One region of the Neobacillus sp. OS1-32 genome, then DNA from elsewhere that is predicted to be linked to it. Evidence: riboswitches for the same ligand, from Rfam matches in the RefSeq annotation. Region 1 holds a riboswitch; each other region holds the start of a gene.
The links. A riboswitch is a leader RNA that binds a small molecule or an ion and turns the genes downstream of it on or off. The one in region 1 is predicted to bind S-adenosylmethionine.

Region 1 (5,915 bases):
TGGTAATGGATAAAGGTAAAATGGGTCGAAATCCTCAAGCATTTCATGGAGGTGTTTCTTCCCTGTACTGGTTAATTCGTTTTTACGAATTCCATGCATTAATGTAGAAATTAACTGATCTTTTGGAAGACTGGTTAAGTATTCCTTTACCATTTCATAGGAGCGGGTCTCCACTAAGTTGCTTTCACGCATAAAATCTTCAATAAGATTCATCCTGACATCGTCATTGATCAACGCTTCTGTCGCCAATGTATCTAAATATACGACCTCCACACCTCTGTTGCGAAGCGTTGTTGCAAAATAATCATGCTCTTTTTGAATCGCCGGTAAGAAAGGAATATCATCAAATAATAATACTTCCAAAAATTCCGGTGTTAAGTTTTCCAACTCTTTGCCGGGTCGTTTCAGCAGAACTGTTTTTAGTTCTCCGATTTCCGATGTAACATTTAATGGATATTTCAATACGTTCAACTCCTTGTACATAATAGAGAATTTCTATGTTAGATCATGTTCAAGATTTTCTTTTCAAAAATATAGTTCCTTTTTACACACCACCACCCCTAAACTGAAAATTAATTTCTTTTGTATTATTAAAAAGTGGTGTGCAGTTTATTCTCATTCGCTTTTTCCAAAAAAAGTTATTTGATGTCATTCAAGCGGGTAATTTTAATTTATAGAAGAAAGAATCAGGGAATTCAAAGGGAAATGATACTCCTAGGAGGTATGGTCACTAGTAGCAGATTTGATTAAGTGATCAAAGAAAGGGGTGTAAGAAAATTTCTTTTCGGTTTTACGATTTCACCCATTTCTTTCCAGAAAGCAGACTGGTCATAAAACTAGTTTTCAGAAAAAAAATATAATATAATTTGTCTGTAGAACAATCGGATTTTATCGATGATGAATTAGCCTAATTTTAAATTTTCTCAATTTACTTTGTTTTCACCTGGGGGTTGACTTGTATGAACATTAAACAGAAAAAATATCACGTGTTTCAACGTTTCGGACGGGCTTTTAAGTTCAACTTCATTAAACTGCTTCGTTCGCCAGGTGGTGCAAATAAAGTTGCCTTAGGCTTTGCTCTGGGGTTTGGATTAGAAATGTTGGTTATATCATCCGCTTCGCTTATTTATATTATATTTTTCCCACTTGTCCGCTTGTCCAGAGCTTCATTGTCGGCATCCATCATTGGAAATGTGATTGGCAAATTAACATTTCTTCCGGTCATTTTACTGCCTTTCGCCAGAAAACTAGGGAAAGTTATTTTTCCACTGGAACTATCCCCTGGTCATCATACCGCTTTTTCTGTTCAACAATTGCTGCACGGTGATTTCCACAGTTTAGTCGGATTACTTCACGGTGGCATCCATGCTCTAGTTGGAATGACGATTTTTGGGATTGTCCTCGGTGTGATTTCTTATTTTATCATCCATTATCTTTATGAGAAAGAACTGGCAAACCGGTTAAAGCGCAGACGTCATAAACGAGAGATTAACTTAAATCGACAAGTGTCAGGAACCTTGTGAAAGAATCACCAGGTTCCTGACACCTTTTTCTTCAACTTTTATTGAGTAGGGTTTTTGGGTTTGTATTTAAGATGAGCATCGTGCACAGTAAAATAGCTGAGGCGAACCAAATGGCTTTTGTCCCAAAGTGAAGGGTAAACAGGCTGCCGATGAAAGCACCACCAAGAAAGGCCAGAATGATAATGCTGAAATCGATGAATTTGAGCATTCCCTGGCGATCATGGAGGATAATAGCCGTATAGGCGGCTTCTGCCGCTGATCGTAAATTACCAGTAACCATCGCCGAATTATAAGGCCATCTCACCAGCGTGCGAAAGGATGAAATTTGCACCGATGAAACAAAGGCAATCGTTAATGTTACCACGGTATTTGGTATCTCGGCCGGCCAGGTTCCGACAAATAAAAGGACAATACTTTCCAACAACAGCACTGTCCTAGCAGGAAATGGAAACGTTCGGGTGATATTTGGATGTTTTAATCCTTCTGCAACGACCACTCCGATGACAAACGCAAAAATCGGGGGAATATGCTTTAATCCTTGAGCCCAATGTCCTTGTGCGGTTACCACACCTAATAAGACGAGGTTGCCGGTCTGGGATGTAGCAAACACTCCATCCCGACTAACATACGTGTAAGCATCAAGATATCCCCCAATTAAAGCTAATAATACCCCCAAACCAATGGATTCCGCTGTAATTTGCGGAAGCTTCACCTTCCTGATATTTACTGTTCTTCTCACATAGGGTATCGCGATATTTAGTTTAGACTGATCATGAGTCTTTTCCATGGATCTCTCCCTAAACAAACTGTTAGCAAAAATTACAATCTTTATTTTTCCCGGAGTGACCTTATTTTATTAATGAGCTAATAAGGTCTTTTTTTGTGTAGTCCAGTATATTTGCAGCCTTTCACTAACTTTTGAGTTCCCACACGGAAGGGGACGTACGGACCAAAATAAGGGAATGCTGGCGGATAACCGAAAAGCAAAGGGACAATATGGTAGATGGTATGCCCCAATTGAACACTATGAGGATGAATCGGTTGATTCCACGGTCCAAACATCGGCGGAGGGTAACCTAAGTACATGGGGCCATTTGTTCCGGTAATAATCGTATGCATCCTATCACCAACTACGTTTTTCACATTGTACGTTCTAGTGAACGAAAAGAGCATGGTTTTTTGTAGAACCGCTAGATCCGTCATCGAATTACTCTGTTAAAAGCCAGTGATTAGTTAGAACTTTCTAGTTTTAAAAGCCTTTGTTTAAGTTTTAAAAAAATTTTTAATGAAAGGCTGGTAATCAATTTTTCGTTGTTATATAATTGTATTAATTTATAAAACGTGTTATATAACAAATTTTAAGAAGGAGCAGAAAATATGGTTAAAACAGACTCAATTGCGCGAAGAATTATGGGCTGGAAATTAAATCGCTGGGATCGCTGGTACGACTATGAAAAGGGGATTTTCATACAAGATACTGAATTCCAACCGGAGCAAAACCTTAACCATGCGTTGCAAATTGTGGATCGTTTGGAACAGTTGGGTTATACCTATACGGTTAAAGGGACTTCAAGGGTTTGCTTTAATGAAATTTGCGCAACTGGAGAAAACTTAGCCCAAGCGATCACCAATGCTGCCTATACCATCATCGAACATCATTCCATTCCTGACACGACAAGAATGTGGCAGAAATTATGCTAAAATTGTAATAGATATATTGGGATAATTGTAGTACAATAATAATAATTAAATAGTTATCTAGAGTGGCTGAGAGAACTGGCTCAATGACGTCACAGCAACCTGCAGAACGTAAGGTGCTCCCACCAGCAAAGCAATAGACTGCTTTGGATGATAAAACGGCTTTTACCCCCTTTTGGATCCAATGCAGAAGGGGGTTTTATTTTTTAAAACGGAAGGGGAAAGCGAACGTGAATATTAACGGCTATGCAAGGACCTTAAAGGCGCGGGATTTGAATGTCGAAAAATTTCTGTTGTATGTTGCCGAATGTATTGAGCGGCAGCTAAAGGAATGGGATCAACAGTATGAGGTACTGGTCATGAAACTGCAAGACTATCAACTGATTGTAAAATATGGGGAGCGGGATTATAGTGTAAAACTGTCGGAGGAGGAGGCTTTCTTACTGCAGAAAACGAGCCCATACCGTCTCGACCAAGAGATTTGGAAGGGCTTAGAAAAGCAAGGTCTGGAAATTAAAAAGGGTTTTGGCAATTATATTGAGGCGGTTTTATAGCAGAACAATGTGAAAGATCCATTTTTTAAAAGTTTTGTATTGTCATAGTGTTGTCGAAGTGCTAAGATAATAAAGAAAATTTTCCTTTAATTCTGGTCCAGAGAGGCCAAAAAGGGCGAAAGTAATGATCGTATATATGAAACTGTATGTATGAATGCCCTTTTGTTCTATCGGATCAAAGGGCATTTTATTTTTGCCCGAATTCTTTAAATCATAGTCCTGAGAGGCTTGGAAGGAGACTGACAAAAGTGGATTATCAGAAAAAAACTGTTGTAGCATCAGTAGCAGGGTTAACGTTAGAGGGTATGGACATCATGTTTATTTCCTTTGCGATGTCGATGATCATTGCGGAATTTCATTTGGACATGGCAACGGGCGGTCTAATTTCTTCAATTACGAACTTAGGGATGCTGTTTGGAGGAATTATCTTCGGAATCTTAGCTGATAAATTTGGCAGGGTAAAGGTGTTCACGTATACCGTTTTATTATTTGCCATCGGTACAGCGTTAACCGGATTAGCAACAAATGTAGAGCAAGTTTATATTTTTCGGTTTATTGCCGGCTTGGGAGCGGGCGGCGAATATGGAATCGGGATGACATTGGTTGCCGAAGCATGGCCAAAGAATAAGCAGGGACGGGCCTCTTCTTATGTAAGTATCGGTGCCCAATTCGGGGTGATTCTCGCGGCTCTTTTAAGTGCCATCCTTTTACCGCTATGGGGCTGGAGAGGATTATTCTTCGTCGGAATTGTTCCGGTTATATTCGCCTTCTTTGTCCGGAAAAATTTAAATGAATCACCTGAATGGCTGGCAGCTCAAAGAGAAAAACAGCATGTGAAAAAGCAAGGTAGTGTCAAGGAGTTATTTTCCAGCCCAAGAATAGCCTTTACGACCGTCGCCTTAGCGGTGATGGCCACGGTGCAAATTGCCGGCTATAACGGCTTAATGATCTGGCTGCCGTCGATCCTCCAGAAATCACAAGGACTTTCGGTTTCAGGTTCGGCCCTTTGGACGATTAGTACGGCTGTTGGGATGATTGCCGGGATGTTAACATTCGGACAAATTATCGACCGACTGGGAATGAAGAAAGCATTCGGTATCTTCCTTTTTGCTTCAGCCGGGGCGGTATACTTGTACTCCTTTGCGACTGGAGCAGCCGGGGTGTTAATTGGCGGAGCGGTCGTCGGATTTTTCTCGAACGGAATGTTTGCCGGCTACGGTGCTTTAATCAGTCATTATTATCCAGTCGAAGTTCGCAGCACCGCGACCAACAGTATTTTCAACTTTGGCCGGGCATTGGGTGGACTATCACCAATTCTGGTAGGATTCATCTTACAACATGCTAACGTTACCGTCGCCATGACCTACCTCGCTATCCTATACTGCATCTCCTTTATCGCCATGCTAAGTCTGGGAAAAGGGGAAGTCGAGGAGAAGAAGCCTATTAAAACATTAACAGAAGCGATATAAAAGAATCGCTACCAGGCACCATGTGATTTTTCACTTGGTGCCTTCCTCTTTTTATATTTAAAAATGATTAACTCGATATATTTTCCTCGGCCTTCCTTTAGAGGTAGGGGCTTCTTCACCAATGATATCGGCAATGCCATTCTCGACTAACCCTGTTAAAATTCGGCGGGCATTTCTAGGTGTCATTTTAAGCCAATCCGAAATTTGATTAGCAGTGATAGAACCGTTACCCATTCTTTGTTGAACCGATAAAATTTTGTTAAATGTTGTTATAGTTATTCCGCAATGTTTCAGTTTTTCACTAATTTCCTTATTCTCTGTCCGGTATTGGTAAGTGATTGACTCCTGTTCTTTTAATGGGCCTTCAATCGTTCCAGTGTTATCTACAAGGAAAGCGCTAAAAGAATCATAGTTTTGAGCATGATTTAAGGCAAGCCGTGCATTTTCTTCAGCCGTAAGCGCGGTATCACCATAGCCAATTCCAATATTTGCTGAAAAATCGGAAATTAGCGCCAATTCTTCTAACAGAAAACTAATTGGTTTCTTACCTTTTTGTAAAGATCCCCTTGTTGAAAAAATTAAAAATATTCCAGTTCCAATCGAGACAAAGGAACCAGAGATAGTCTCTGCAAAATGTAGAACTGCAGCTTGAATCTTCAAATTTAGACGAT
Region 2 (5,915 bases), 1.0 Mb from region 1:
CGACTCCGCGACGGTTCACATATGCGGTCATTCCTTTTGCCAAATGATCAACAGCACCGTATTGAACTCGAGCATTTGTATTGACAACAAGTTCCGTTAAAATATTGGCCAAAGTATCGGATTCTTCCACTGTGGAAATATAGTTTTCAACGTATGTTAAAGAACTATTATCATCTGCTACCACGATAACATGGTTAAACAAGTTGGCTTCTTTGTCATCATGAACAAATACAGCCTGAATCGGTTCAGTGATCTCCACATTTTTCGGTACATAAACGAAAACACCGCCGTTAACAAGTGCCGCATGAAGCGCTGTCAATTTGTGTTCATCTGCATTGATTGCCTGCGTCATATAATATTTTTTTAGCAGATCGCCATGCTCCCTCGCAGCGGTAAAAATGTCGGTGAAAATAACGCCTTTATTTTTCAATTCGTCCGACAGTGTTAGAAACGCAGGTGTCTGATTGCGCTGAATATAAAGATTATGTTTACTGGTCTCTATATCTACTAATGCTTTTACTTCTTCCGGAAGGTCAGCAAGAGATGAATAGGCCTGACTTTTCACTGTATGCTGGCGAAATTGGGTAAAATTCCATTTTTCAATTTTTGTTTTTTCCGTTTTTGGCATGGGCAGCTGTTCAAATTGCTCCAAGGCCTTTAGACGAAGCGCCGCAAACCAGGCAGGCTCGTTCATAGCACTAGAAAAAGTACTGACGAAAGCCTTATCGAATGGTAATTTTATTTCAGTTGTCATGTTAATCCTCCTAACCCTAAGACTTAAGCTTCTTGCTCAACTGTTTCATCTTCAATGCCAAGTTCTTTTTTAATCCAGTCGTAACCTTCCGCTTCTAAACGTTGCGCAAGTTCAGGACCGCCATTTTTAACAATCCGGCCATCCATCATCACATGGACATAGTCAGGAGTAATATAATTTAACAAACGTTGATAGTGAGTGATAATCAAGCAACCAAAGTCATCACTGCGCATTTGATTGACACCTTTTGAGACAACCTTTAAAGCATCGATGTCAAGTCCGGAGTCAATTTCATCCAAAATGGCAATTTTAGGTTGAAGCATCATTAACTGCAGAATTTCATTGCGTTTTTTCTCTCCACCGGAGAAGCCTTCATTTAAATAACGCTGTGCCATATCTAAATCCATCTCAAGAAATTCCATTTGCTTATCCATTTGACGAATAAATTTCATTAATGAAATTTCATTTCCTTCGCCACGGCGGGCATTGATCGCCGAACGTAAGAAATCAGCATTTGTCACACCATTAATTTCACTTGGGTATTGCATTGCTAAAAACAACCCGGCACGGGCGCGCTCATCTACTTCCATTTCCAAAACATTTTGACCGTCTAAGGTGATGCTGCCGCTTGTTACTTCATATTTTGGATGGCCCATGATCGCCGATGATAGTGTGGATTTACCAGTTCCATTCGGGCCCATGATCGCGTGAATTTCGCCACCTTTTATTTCAAGGTTTACACCTTTTAAAATTTCTTTTCCTTCAATGGCAACATGAAGGTCCTTAATGATTAAAGTTGATCCAGCCATATCTATACCTCCGAAAATTTTGTATCTCACAGACCGTAGAGATCTGTTCCCTTTATTCTCACTTTATTCTCATTACAATCTTATAACATATGAAAACTATTATCAACTAATAAGCAGAAATAACTATTCCTATTTTCAATGGACTAATCATAAATGAGAATGAAATAAGTTTTTACGAAAAATACAGATAAAAATATATGTAAAACTTAATCCGCTTTAAATGATACTCCTTTTTTGGCTCAATTTCCAACGCTTGATAATATCTATTTTTTTCCAAAAAATCCAGATTCATGTATATATAAACACTCGCCGACGGGCAAGCCCGTTAGGACGGTTCACGAGGCGTAGTTGAATTTATGCAACTTAAGAAAGCGTAAAATTCAGAAAAAATTAAATACCTTCTTATTAGCCAAAAAAGGCCAGTGGAGTGCCACTGACCTTCTTTAATACTATTTTTATTTTGAAATAGGAACGACAGCACCTTTGTATTTATTCAGGATAAAGTCTTGAATTTCTTTTGATTGTAATGCCTCGACTAGCGCTTTGATCGCCGGTTTGTTTTCATCGCCTTTACGAACGGCAATAATATTAACATATGGTGAATTCTTATCTTCGATGGCAATCGCATCTTTTAATGGATTTAAACCAGCATCAATCGCATAGTTTGAGTTGATTAAGACCGCATCGCCTTCACCCGTTTTATAGATTTGCGGCAGAAGCTTCGGTTCATAGTTGGCATCAAATTTTAGATGCTTGGGATTGTCCGTGACATCTTTTATATCAGCAGTTGTCTTATCGATTCCTGCTTTTAACTTAATAAGTCCTTCATTTTCAAGCAGTGATAACAAACGACCATGGTCAGAAACGGAGTTACTCATAATTAAATGAGCTCCATTAGGAAGATCGCTTAACTTTTTGTATTTCTTAGAATAGATCCCGATTGGCTCAATATGAATGCCGCCGGCGTTTACGAAGTCATAGCCAAATTCTTTAATTTGTGCGTTTAAGTAAGGAATGTGCTGAAAGTAGTTCGCATCCAGTTCTTTAGATTCAAGGGCTTTGTTTGGTAAAACATAGTCAGTAAATGTCTTAATCTCAAGATCGATTCCCTTTTTCTTGAGGATCGGCTTTGCCTGTTCCAAAATTTCAGCATGGGGAACTGGTGATGCACCGACGACTAATTTTGTCGTTTTTGCTTGATCTCCGCCGTTTCCGTTGCTTTCCGATTTTTGTTTTGATGTACCGCAAGCTGCCAATGCCAGTACAAGTGCTAATGCTAAAAGTGCTCCAAGCCATTTTTTCATTTTGTATATCCCCTTTTAAGTAATTTGAAAACCCCGCCTTATGGACTGTTCAATTGGATCACCATCGGGCAAGACTTTATTTAACGTTTATCAATTTTTGCTGTGATTGTATCGCCAATAAATTGAATCACAAAGACAATCAGTAAAATAATGACAGTTGCGACAACCGTGACATCATTTTGATTTCGCTGATAACCGTAATTATAAGCGAGATTTCCTAAGCCACCGGCACCAATCGCCCCCGCCATGGCCGTATAACCAACGAGGGCAATGGCCGTTACAGTAATTCCAGAAACAAGTGCTGGCAGCGATTCGGGAAGCAGCACCTTCCAAATAATCGTCCATGTTGACGCTCCCATTGATTTCGCCGCCTCGATTACACCTTTATCAATTTCCCTGAGGCCGATTTCCACCATTCTTGCATAAAACGGTGCCGCTCCGACAATCAATGCCGGCAATGCTGCTGTTTCACCTATCATCGTCCCAAGTAAAAAAACGGTAAATGGGATCAACAAGACAATAAGGATAATAAACGGGATAGATCGAAAAATATTCACAATCGCGCCGATCACCGTGTTAATCAGTTTATTTTCCCACATATTATCTTTTCCGGTGAGAAACAGCAGCATACCAAGAATAATTCCCAAAACAAATGTAACAAGAACGGAAATCCCGGTCATAAATAAGGTTTGATTGGTTGCCTCCCACATGATTTGCCAGTCAACATTCGGGAAATACTTAGCCATTTGAAACCACCTCCACGCCTACCTGCTGGGAACGAATAAAGTCAACAGCTTTATTCACTTCTTGTTCGTTCCCATCGATATGAACGAATAATGTTCCATAGGAGCCTTTTTGGGTTTGCGAGATTTTCCCTTGCAAAATATTGACATTGACATGGAAACGGCGAATCAAATTGGTAATCAATGGCTGTTCAGCGGAATCGCCGATAAAGGTTAACTGGATAATTTGTCCGGAATCATAGCATTTAAGCAGGTGTTCAGCGATTTCTTTTGTTTCTTCGGGTTCGGACACTTGCTGGACAAACCGTTTGGTGATGGGCTGCTGCGGGTTTTTAAACACATCCAACACAGAACCTATTTCAACGATTTTGCCGTTTTCCATTACCGCTACCCGGTGACAAATTTTTCGAATGACATGCATTTCATGAGTGATTAACACAATCGTTAAGCCAAGCCGTTTATTAATATCGACTAATAAGTCCAAAATCGAATCGGTTGTTTCCGGGTCAAGGGCGGAAGTTGCTTCATCACAAAGCAATACCTTTGGATTATTGGCAAGCGCTCTGGCAATTCCGACACGCTGCTTCTGGCCGCCGCTCAACTGTGATGGATAGGCATTCTCCCTGCCCTCCAAGTCCACCAGCCTGATCAATTCTGCCACCCGTTTTTTCCTTTCCGGCCCTTTTATGCCGGCAATCTCGAGCGGAAAGGCGATATTTTCACTGACCGTTCGGGACCATAATAAATTGAAGTGTTGAAAAATCATGCTGATTTCCTGACGGGCTTTGCGAAGTTCGCTGCCCCTAATCTTTGAAATATCCCGTCCGGCGACGGTAATGGTTCCTTCTGTGGGAAGTTCCAGTCCATTCAGCATCCGGATTAACGTGCTTTTTCCGGCGCCGCTATAACCAATAACACCAAAGATTTCTCCGTCGTTAATTTCCAAATTGACATCATCAACGGCAGTTAATTGTCCTTCCTTGAAAGGAAAAATCTTTCGGACATTTTTGATTGAAATCATCAAATCACCCGCTTCTTATCCTAATATATAGGGTTTGATTTTTTGAATGGAAAGATTCTTTTTCTTTAAGGTCAAATCGTGAAAGTCATCACGCCGTTACAAGCCTATTCATAGAAAAAGCCTTTCCGCACAGGCAGAAAGGCACAACTAATCAAACCTTTCTCCCATCTTTCAAAGCAACTGCTTTGTGTGAATTGGCACCATTTCAATAATGACGGTTGCCGGGCTTCATCGGGCACATCCCTCCACCTCTCTTGATAAGAGATAACAAATCCTATATTCATTATTCAAGCAGCACATTATGTAAGTGCGCTTCTATAAAGTACAAATGAAATCGTACCACGGATAAAAAGAGGTGTCAATTAATTTCTCTCACATCTGCCCGAAACATTCAGACATTTGTTTTTAAGGAAGTCAAGCCGGTTGCCGCGGCAATGGCATCTTCGAGATCTTCGATGAGATCATCGACATTTTCGATCCCAATTGACAGGCGGATTAAATCCTCCGAAACGCCGGCTGCCTTTAATCCTTCTGCGTCCAGCTGCTGGTGAGTCGTGCTGGCCGGATGGATGATCAAACTCTTAGCATCCCCAACGTTTGCTACATGGGCCCAGATTTTGATCGAATTAATTAAGGTTGCCCCGGCCTGTTTGCCGCCTTTAATGCCGAAAACAACCATTGAGCCTGCCCCTTTTGGGAGGTATTTCTGAGCCAGTTGATAATCAGGATGTGACGGATGCCCCGGATAGGAGACCCATTCGACAGCAGGATGGTTCGTTAAATATTCGACCACCTTTTCGGTATTAGCCACATGTTCTTTCATCCGGACATGAAGAGTCTCAAGGCCGAGCACAAATTGAAAGGCATTTTGCGGGCTAAGAGCCGGTCCTAGGTCACGCAACAGTTGAACACGGGCTTTAACGATATAGGCAGCGGCCCCGATGGCCTCGGCATAAACAAGGCCATGATAGCTGTCATCTGGTGTCGTGAAGCCCGGGAACCTCGGTGAATTCCAATCAAACGTACCGCCGTCGACAATAATGCCGCCCGTCGTTGTCCCGTTGCCTAACAGCCATTTTGTCGCAGAGTGGACGACAATATCGGCACCATGCTCGATTGGCCGGCAGAGGTATGGGGTCGCAAACGTATTATCAATGATAAGCGGCACACCAGCCTCGTGGGCAATCTTGGCCACTTTTTCAATATCCAAAATAGTTAAGCTGGGATTTCCGATCGTTTCAGCAAACACCGCTTTTGTTTTTTCCGTGATCGCAGCACGGAAGT
Region 3 (5,915 bases), 1.2 Mb from region 1:
TAATTGAACAAATTGGTCCGGTGGGGGGCAAGCTTCATACTGGCCGCAGCCGAAACGACCAAGTGGCAACCGACATGCATCTATATTTGCGGACCAAAACAACTGAATTAATTAAATTGATTGAAGATGTCCAACTCTCGATCATCAAGCAGGCGAAGGAGAATATTGAAACACTAATTCCGGGCTATACCCATTTGCAGCGGGCCCAGCCGGTTTCTTTCGCTCATCACTTAATGGCGTATTTTTGGATGTTTGAACGAGATAAGGAAAGATTGCTGGATTCTTTGAAACGGATTAATTGGCTGCCGTTAGGCTCTGGCGCCCTGGCCGGGACCACCTTTCCAATTAATCGCGAAAAGGTCGCGGAATTATTAGGATTTGAAACGATTTATCCAAATAGTATGGATGCTGTCAGCGACCGTGATTTTATTTTAGAATTTTTGTCGATTGGTTCGATTATTATGACCCATATTTCACGCTTGTCAGAGGAAATGGTCCTTTGGTCAAGCCAGGAATTTCAATTTATTGAACTGGACGATTCCTTTTGCACCGGTTCGAGCATCATGCCGCAAAAGAAAAATCCGGACGTACCGGAGCTTTTGCGGGGAAAAACAGGGCGCACGTATGGCAATTTAATTGGTTTACTCACTGTATTAAAGGGCCTTCCGCTTGCTTATAATAAGGATTTGCAAGAGGACAAAGAAGGTATGTTCGATACGGTAGAGACGCTGGAAGGCTCCCTGAAGCTATTAGCACCAATGATCGAAACGATGACCGTCCATAAAGAGGTAATGCGCAAGGCGATCAACACTGACTTTTCCAATGCTACGGATATTGCCGATTACCTTGTTCGCAAAGGTCTGCCGTTTCGCGAGGCCCATGAGGTGATTGGAAAAATTGTCCTTTATTCAATTCAGTCCAACAAATTCTTGCTCGATTTAACCATCGAGGAATATAAGCAATTTAGCGATTTATTTGAAGAGGATATTTATCAGGTACTGGCTCCGGAACAAGTTGTCGCCGTTCGCAATAGCTTTGGCGGGACAGCACCAGAACAAGTGAAGCAGCAAATTCAATTAGCCGAGCAAAAACTGCATAAATAAACAAAATCAAACCCGCTCAATTTTGGCGGGTTTGATTTTGTGCAAGTATAATCGAAACCCTGCAAAGATTCCAAAAAACGATTAAAAGATTCACTCCGCAATTGCTTCTCTTTCAAAAAGAAACTATTGACATTGGTGGCAGATTGAGCTAATATTTTCTTTAATTATTGGAAAATTTATAAAAGTTCATATAAAACTCTTATCCAGAGCGGCGGAGGGACTAGGCCCAATGAAGCCCGGCAACCTTCAAGGTGATCCTTGAAAAGGTGCTAATTCCTGCAGATCTTAAGGATCTGAAAGATAAGAGAGGATTACCAGACCTCTTCTTATCGAAGAGGTTTTTATTTTTGAAGTGGGGTGAGGAATGGTGTCTGTTATTAAGGTAGCGATATTAGGATTCGGAACGGTGGGTGAAGGGGTTTACCGGACGATTCAATCTCATGCGCAAGAATTTACAGCTGTTCTCGGGAAAAAGGTTGAAGTCACGGCAATACTTGTAAAAAACATCCAAAAGGAAAGGAATATTCGTGAAGGTGTGCTTCTGACAACGAATTTTGAGGAAATTCTTCGGCTGCCCCAGCTTGATGTTGTAATTGAAGCCATCGTCGACAAGGAACCCACCTTTACTTATTTGAAACAAGCAATTGGCAAGGGGTGCCACATCATAACGGCTAACAAAGAAATGTTTGCGCACCATGGAAAAGAATTACTTGATCTAGCAAAGGAAAACGGTGTTTCTGTCGGCTATGAAGCAACCGTGGCCGGAGGAATTCCCGTCATTCAAACCCTTAGGCAGCTCTTAAACATTAATCGTGTATCACAAATTCAGGGAATTTTAAATGGCACTTCTAACTTCATTTTGTCCGAAATGCGTGAAAAAAAGCAGTCATTTGCTGAAAGTTTGCGCCAGGCTCAAGCAAAAGGTTATGCAGAAGCTGATCCCACTAATGATATTGAGGGTTTCGATGCCTTTTACAAGGCGATGATACTCAGCAGGATTGCTTTCGGAGAAGAGCCCGATTGGCAGACGGTTGAACGTCAGGGAATAACTGCGATCACAAGCGAGTTAATAGAGGCAGCAGAAAAATTAAAGCTGCGGTTTAAACATGTAGCCAGTATAAGCAAGGAAGACGAACAGATCATTGCGTCTGTAAAACCGATCCTGGTGGGCGACGAGAATCCCTTCTATCACGTGGAAGGTGTCGAGAATGCGGTAAATGTGCATTCCGATATTGTTGGCAGAATCACGCTGCAGGGCCCGGGAGCCGGCATGTATCCAACAGCAAGTGCGATGATTGAAGATTTGGTCTATGTTTGTCAAAGTAAACTTAACAGCCGGCAAAATATTAAGAAAACTGCTGATTGGCGAGGGCGGATGAGGAGGAAACAAAAAGACTACTGGTTGCTTCAAGGTTTTGTTGAAAAAACGAAACATCCTGAAATTACCTGGCTTGATGAGGTTACTGACAACATTTTTATCATCGAAGCTGGCAAGGAGGATTTAAAGGGCTTGGCTGTTCGGCAACCGGAGATTTGTTATTTTCAGATTCTTGGTGATGGAAAATTGCCCATTTTAAATAAACCCACAGCAACAGTGATTTAATCACTCGAAAACACAGCAAATGGAAGCATCCAAATGGCAGGATGCTTTTTCTTTTTCCAGATAAATACCCACAAACAAGCCTATGTAAAGTACAAACTGAGAATGTTCACAATTTTATCAAATATCCAACATTAATATGTTAAGAAAATGTGAAAACGGTTGTTTTTCAATAGTCCTCAAGGTATATTATAAGTGTAGCGAAGGTAGTGATAAAAATCACAAGCCTTCACTATAAGAAACAGCTAGCTGATTACCATTATCAAAAATAAAATCATTTGGAGATGATTGTAATGAAATGGTACAAAACGCCTATTGCAGCAGTTGTATGGACAGTTTTACGGATTTATCTTGGCTATCAGTGGATAACAGCAGGATTTGAAAAAATAACTGGTGGATTTGACGCAGGAGGCTTCCTCAAAGGGGCGCTTGCCAATGCAACTGGTGAACACCCGGCAGTGCAAGCATGGTATGCAGACTTTTTACAACAGTTCGCGATTCCAAACGTTGATATTTTTAATGTATTAATTCCTTGGGGAGAACTTTTAGTCGGTATTGGTTTAATCGTTGGTTTAGCTACTATTCCAGCCTTGCTTGCTGGAGCATTCATGAACCTGAACTTTATGCTGGCAGGAACAACAAGCACAAACCCAATTCTTTATACAATCGCAATGATTCTCTTATTCGCAGGTACCGGTGCTTACTACTTCGGGCTCGACCGATTCGCTGTTCCATATATTAAAGGCTACTTCAAAAAAGCTAAAGACAAGAAAATTGCAACCAATGAACGATAATAAACTTCATTAGAAGCAGGGATACCCCCTGCTTCTTTTGCTTATTTGCGATTTTTGACGCGCTGATTAGCAGCATTGGATCTTGCTTGTGCTTCAAGGTCTGCCTGGTCAGCCAGTTCTTGGGAGAATTCTACATCTATTCCGTCGGATTTCATGTTTTTTGGTACTTGTGGAAGTGTTGCTTTGTTTTTATCACGTGTTCTTTGTCCGCGTGAACGACCCATTGCGAAAACCCCTTTCACTGATGACTAATTAGAACCGATACGGTCCCGCTATTAGCTTCTGCCATTCTCAAGGGGTTCATGAATGGGAAAACTTTCAGGAAGTTGTTAAAATTATCAATTACAGCTTTGTTTTACGATCGGTAAAGCCGCCGGCACGGTCTGCCATTTTAAACTCACGCTGATACAATACCTCCTGCGTACTGGTTAACGAATATTTACCTTTTCCCATATCCTTTTTCTTTTTTCCACCCATTGTGCTCATCCCTTTCCATCATTTATTGCTACATTTCCCTATTTTTTCCTTTATCACGAGGAATGATACCATTTTTCGAAAAATTACTTTTTCAATCAGGTTTTGCCGAGAGAATATGGTAAAGTATTGTTGAGGTGACGGATATGGCCATTATTACTAAAATCACCACACAACAGAAAAACCACGATCGCTATAATATTTTCATGGATGATGGCAAAGGCGAGAAATTTGCCTTTAGTGTCGACAGTGATGTGCTTATTAAATTCCAGTTAAAAAAAGGAATGGAGCTTGATGATTTTTCCTTATTGGAAATCCAATTTCAGGACGACATTCGCAAAGCCTACCATTTAGCTGTTCAATTTCTGGCAAGACGAATTCGCTCGGAAAAAGAAATCAGAGATTATCTCCAAAAAAAAGCCATAGAGGAACCAATTATTCAAGAAGTGGTTCATAAATTAAAAAGCCAGCAATATCTCAATGATTCGGAATACGCCTTTGCATTTGTGAGAACGATGGTCAATACAACTGACAAAGGACCAGATATCATTAAGCAGGAGTTAAAAGAAAAAGGAATTGCTGAAAAAATAATCATTCAAGCGTTGGCAGAATTTCCTCCTGAGCTGCAGCTTGACAAGGCTGTGAACGTGGGGAAGAAGTTTTTCAAAAAGCCCTCAAAAGATTCATTAAAAATTCAAAAGCAAAAGCTTGAGCAGCTGCTTTACCGCAAAGGGTACTCATTTGAACTGATTCAAATCGCATTACAAGAAACGGTTCCTAAAGAAGAGACGGATGCAGAGCTTGAAGCGATCAGGCACCAGGGCGAAAAGGCACACCGTAAATATTCACAATATAGCGGGTTTGAATATCAGCAAAAAATGAAACAAGCCCTATATCGCAAAGGCTTTTCCATCGAGTTAATTGAAAAATTTTTGGCAGAAAAAAATAGCGCCGATTACTGAGATGATTTTTTCAAGATGGGTATAGACTAAAGGCAGAGTGGTCTCACTTTATTAATTGAATAAAAAAACTTATACTTGAAATAAAGCGATAATCGGGAGTGAAGCTAATGCAGCAGGAGAAACGCTACAGTGAGATGACGCATCAAGAATTATGGCAGGAAATTGCCACTCTCCAAGAAAAAGCCCGTAAAGCGGAACAGTTGGGGATGGTTAATGAGTTTGCCGTATTGGAAAGAAAAGTGCAAATGGCACGCGCCTATCTTTCAGACCCTGGACAGTTTGAACCTGGAGAAATATATGAAATTGAAGGCGCTCCGGGGGAATATTTTAAAATTGATTATATCAATGGTGTGTTTGCCTGGGGATATCGTCTTAATGGCTCCGGCAAAGATGAGGCATTGCCAATATCGATGCTAAAATGGCTAAGATAATCTGAGACAAACCAGAGAATGGATCCTCTCTGGCTTGTCTTTTTTCTCTGGCTCTGTTGAAATTATTTCCAAACTTGTGGTGATTCGTCATCACGTTCGCCTGAGGCCCGCATCCGTTCCTGTGGATGTGTATTTATGCTGCCGTCCGCTCTTGTTGATGCATATTCTGCTTTTGCCCGCGGTTCTCCCTCTAGCTTATTATTATTTTGGTTGGGGAATTTGCGTTGTTTATTTCTCATGTTTTACCTCCAAAAAGGGAATGAGAAACGTGAAGAGCAAAGCGTTCAGGTCGCATTGCTTATCACGTAAGGTTAGTATTCGCATTAATTTTTGTACTTATGTTAATAGAAATTGGCAACGGGGGTGTGTTTTTAATGAATGATTATCATGAACGATTGGCAAAATTACTGCTTGAAAAAAATGACTATCTTTCCTATTATCAAGCTCGGACATGGGTGGAATTATTATGGGAAGATTTTGAGTCATCATATGCAAAGGCAGGAGAGAAATACATGGGAAGTGAAATGACCGAGAAAATTGTCAAACAGTGG

Region 2: another riboswitch for S-adenosylmethionine. It lies ahead of RCG24_RS20340 (methionine ABC transporter ATP-binding protein); the one in region 1 lies ahead of RCG24_RS04535 (hypothetical protein).
Region 3: another riboswitch for S-adenosylmethionine. It lies ahead of RCG24_RS10760 (homoserine dehydrogenase); the one in region 1 lies ahead of RCG24_RS04535 (hypothetical protein).

What each region holds. Positions count from the first base shown of each region.
Region 1 is NZ_CP133263.1:860,709-866,623, forward strand. It holds gene arcA (arginine deiminase) at 1-462, opposite strand, end outside; gene RCG24_RS04520 (DUF2062 domain-containing protein) at 960-1,523, shown strand; gene RCG24_RS04525 (YoaK family protein) at 1,555-2,310, opposite strand; gene RCG24_RS04530 (BC1872 family protein) at 2,901-3,224, shown strand; SAM riboswitch class I at 3,275-3,381, shown strand; gene RCG24_RS04535 (hypothetical protein) at 3,452-3,775, shown strand; gene RCG24_RS04540 (MFS transporter) at 4,024-5,244, shown strand; gene RCG24_RS04545 (helix-turn-helix domain-containing protein) at 5,302-5,915, opposite strand, start outside.
Region 2 is NZ_CP133263.1:4,163,182-4,169,096, reverse strand. It holds gene sufD (Fe-S cluster assembly protein SufD) at 1-754, opposite strand, end outside; gene sufC (Fe-S cluster assembly ATPase SufC) at 778-1,563, opposite strand; gene RCG24_RS20350 (MetQ/NlpA family ABC transporter substrate-binding protein) at 2,019-2,867, opposite strand; gene RCG24_RS20345 (methionine ABC transporter permease) at 2,948-3,613, opposite strand; gene RCG24_RS20340 (methionine ABC transporter ATP-binding protein) at 3,606-4,631, opposite strand; SAM riboswitch class I at 4,793-4,895, opposite strand; gene RCG24_RS20335 (O-acetylhomoserine aminocarboxypropyltransferase/cysteine synthase family protein) at 5,023-5,915, opposite strand, start outside.
Region 3 is NZ_CP133263.1:2,109,029-2,114,943, reverse strand. It holds gene argH (argininosuccinate lyase) at 1-1,103, shown strand, start outside; SAM riboswitch class I at 1,300-1,410, shown strand; gene RCG24_RS10760 (homoserine dehydrogenase) at 1,468-2,706, shown strand; gene RCG24_RS10755 (DoxX family protein) at 2,997-3,497, shown strand; gene RCG24_RS10750 (YfhD family protein) at 3,539-3,721, opposite strand; gene RCG24_RS10745 (YfhE family protein) at 3,840-3,974, opposite strand; gene recX (recombination regulator RecX) at 4,118-4,933, shown strand; gene RCG24_RS10735 (YfhH family protein) at 5,041-5,364, shown strand; gene RCG24_RS10730 (small, acid-soluble spore protein K) at 5,427-5,603, opposite strand; gene RCG24_RS10725 (YfhJ family protein) at 5,739-5,915, shown strand, end outside.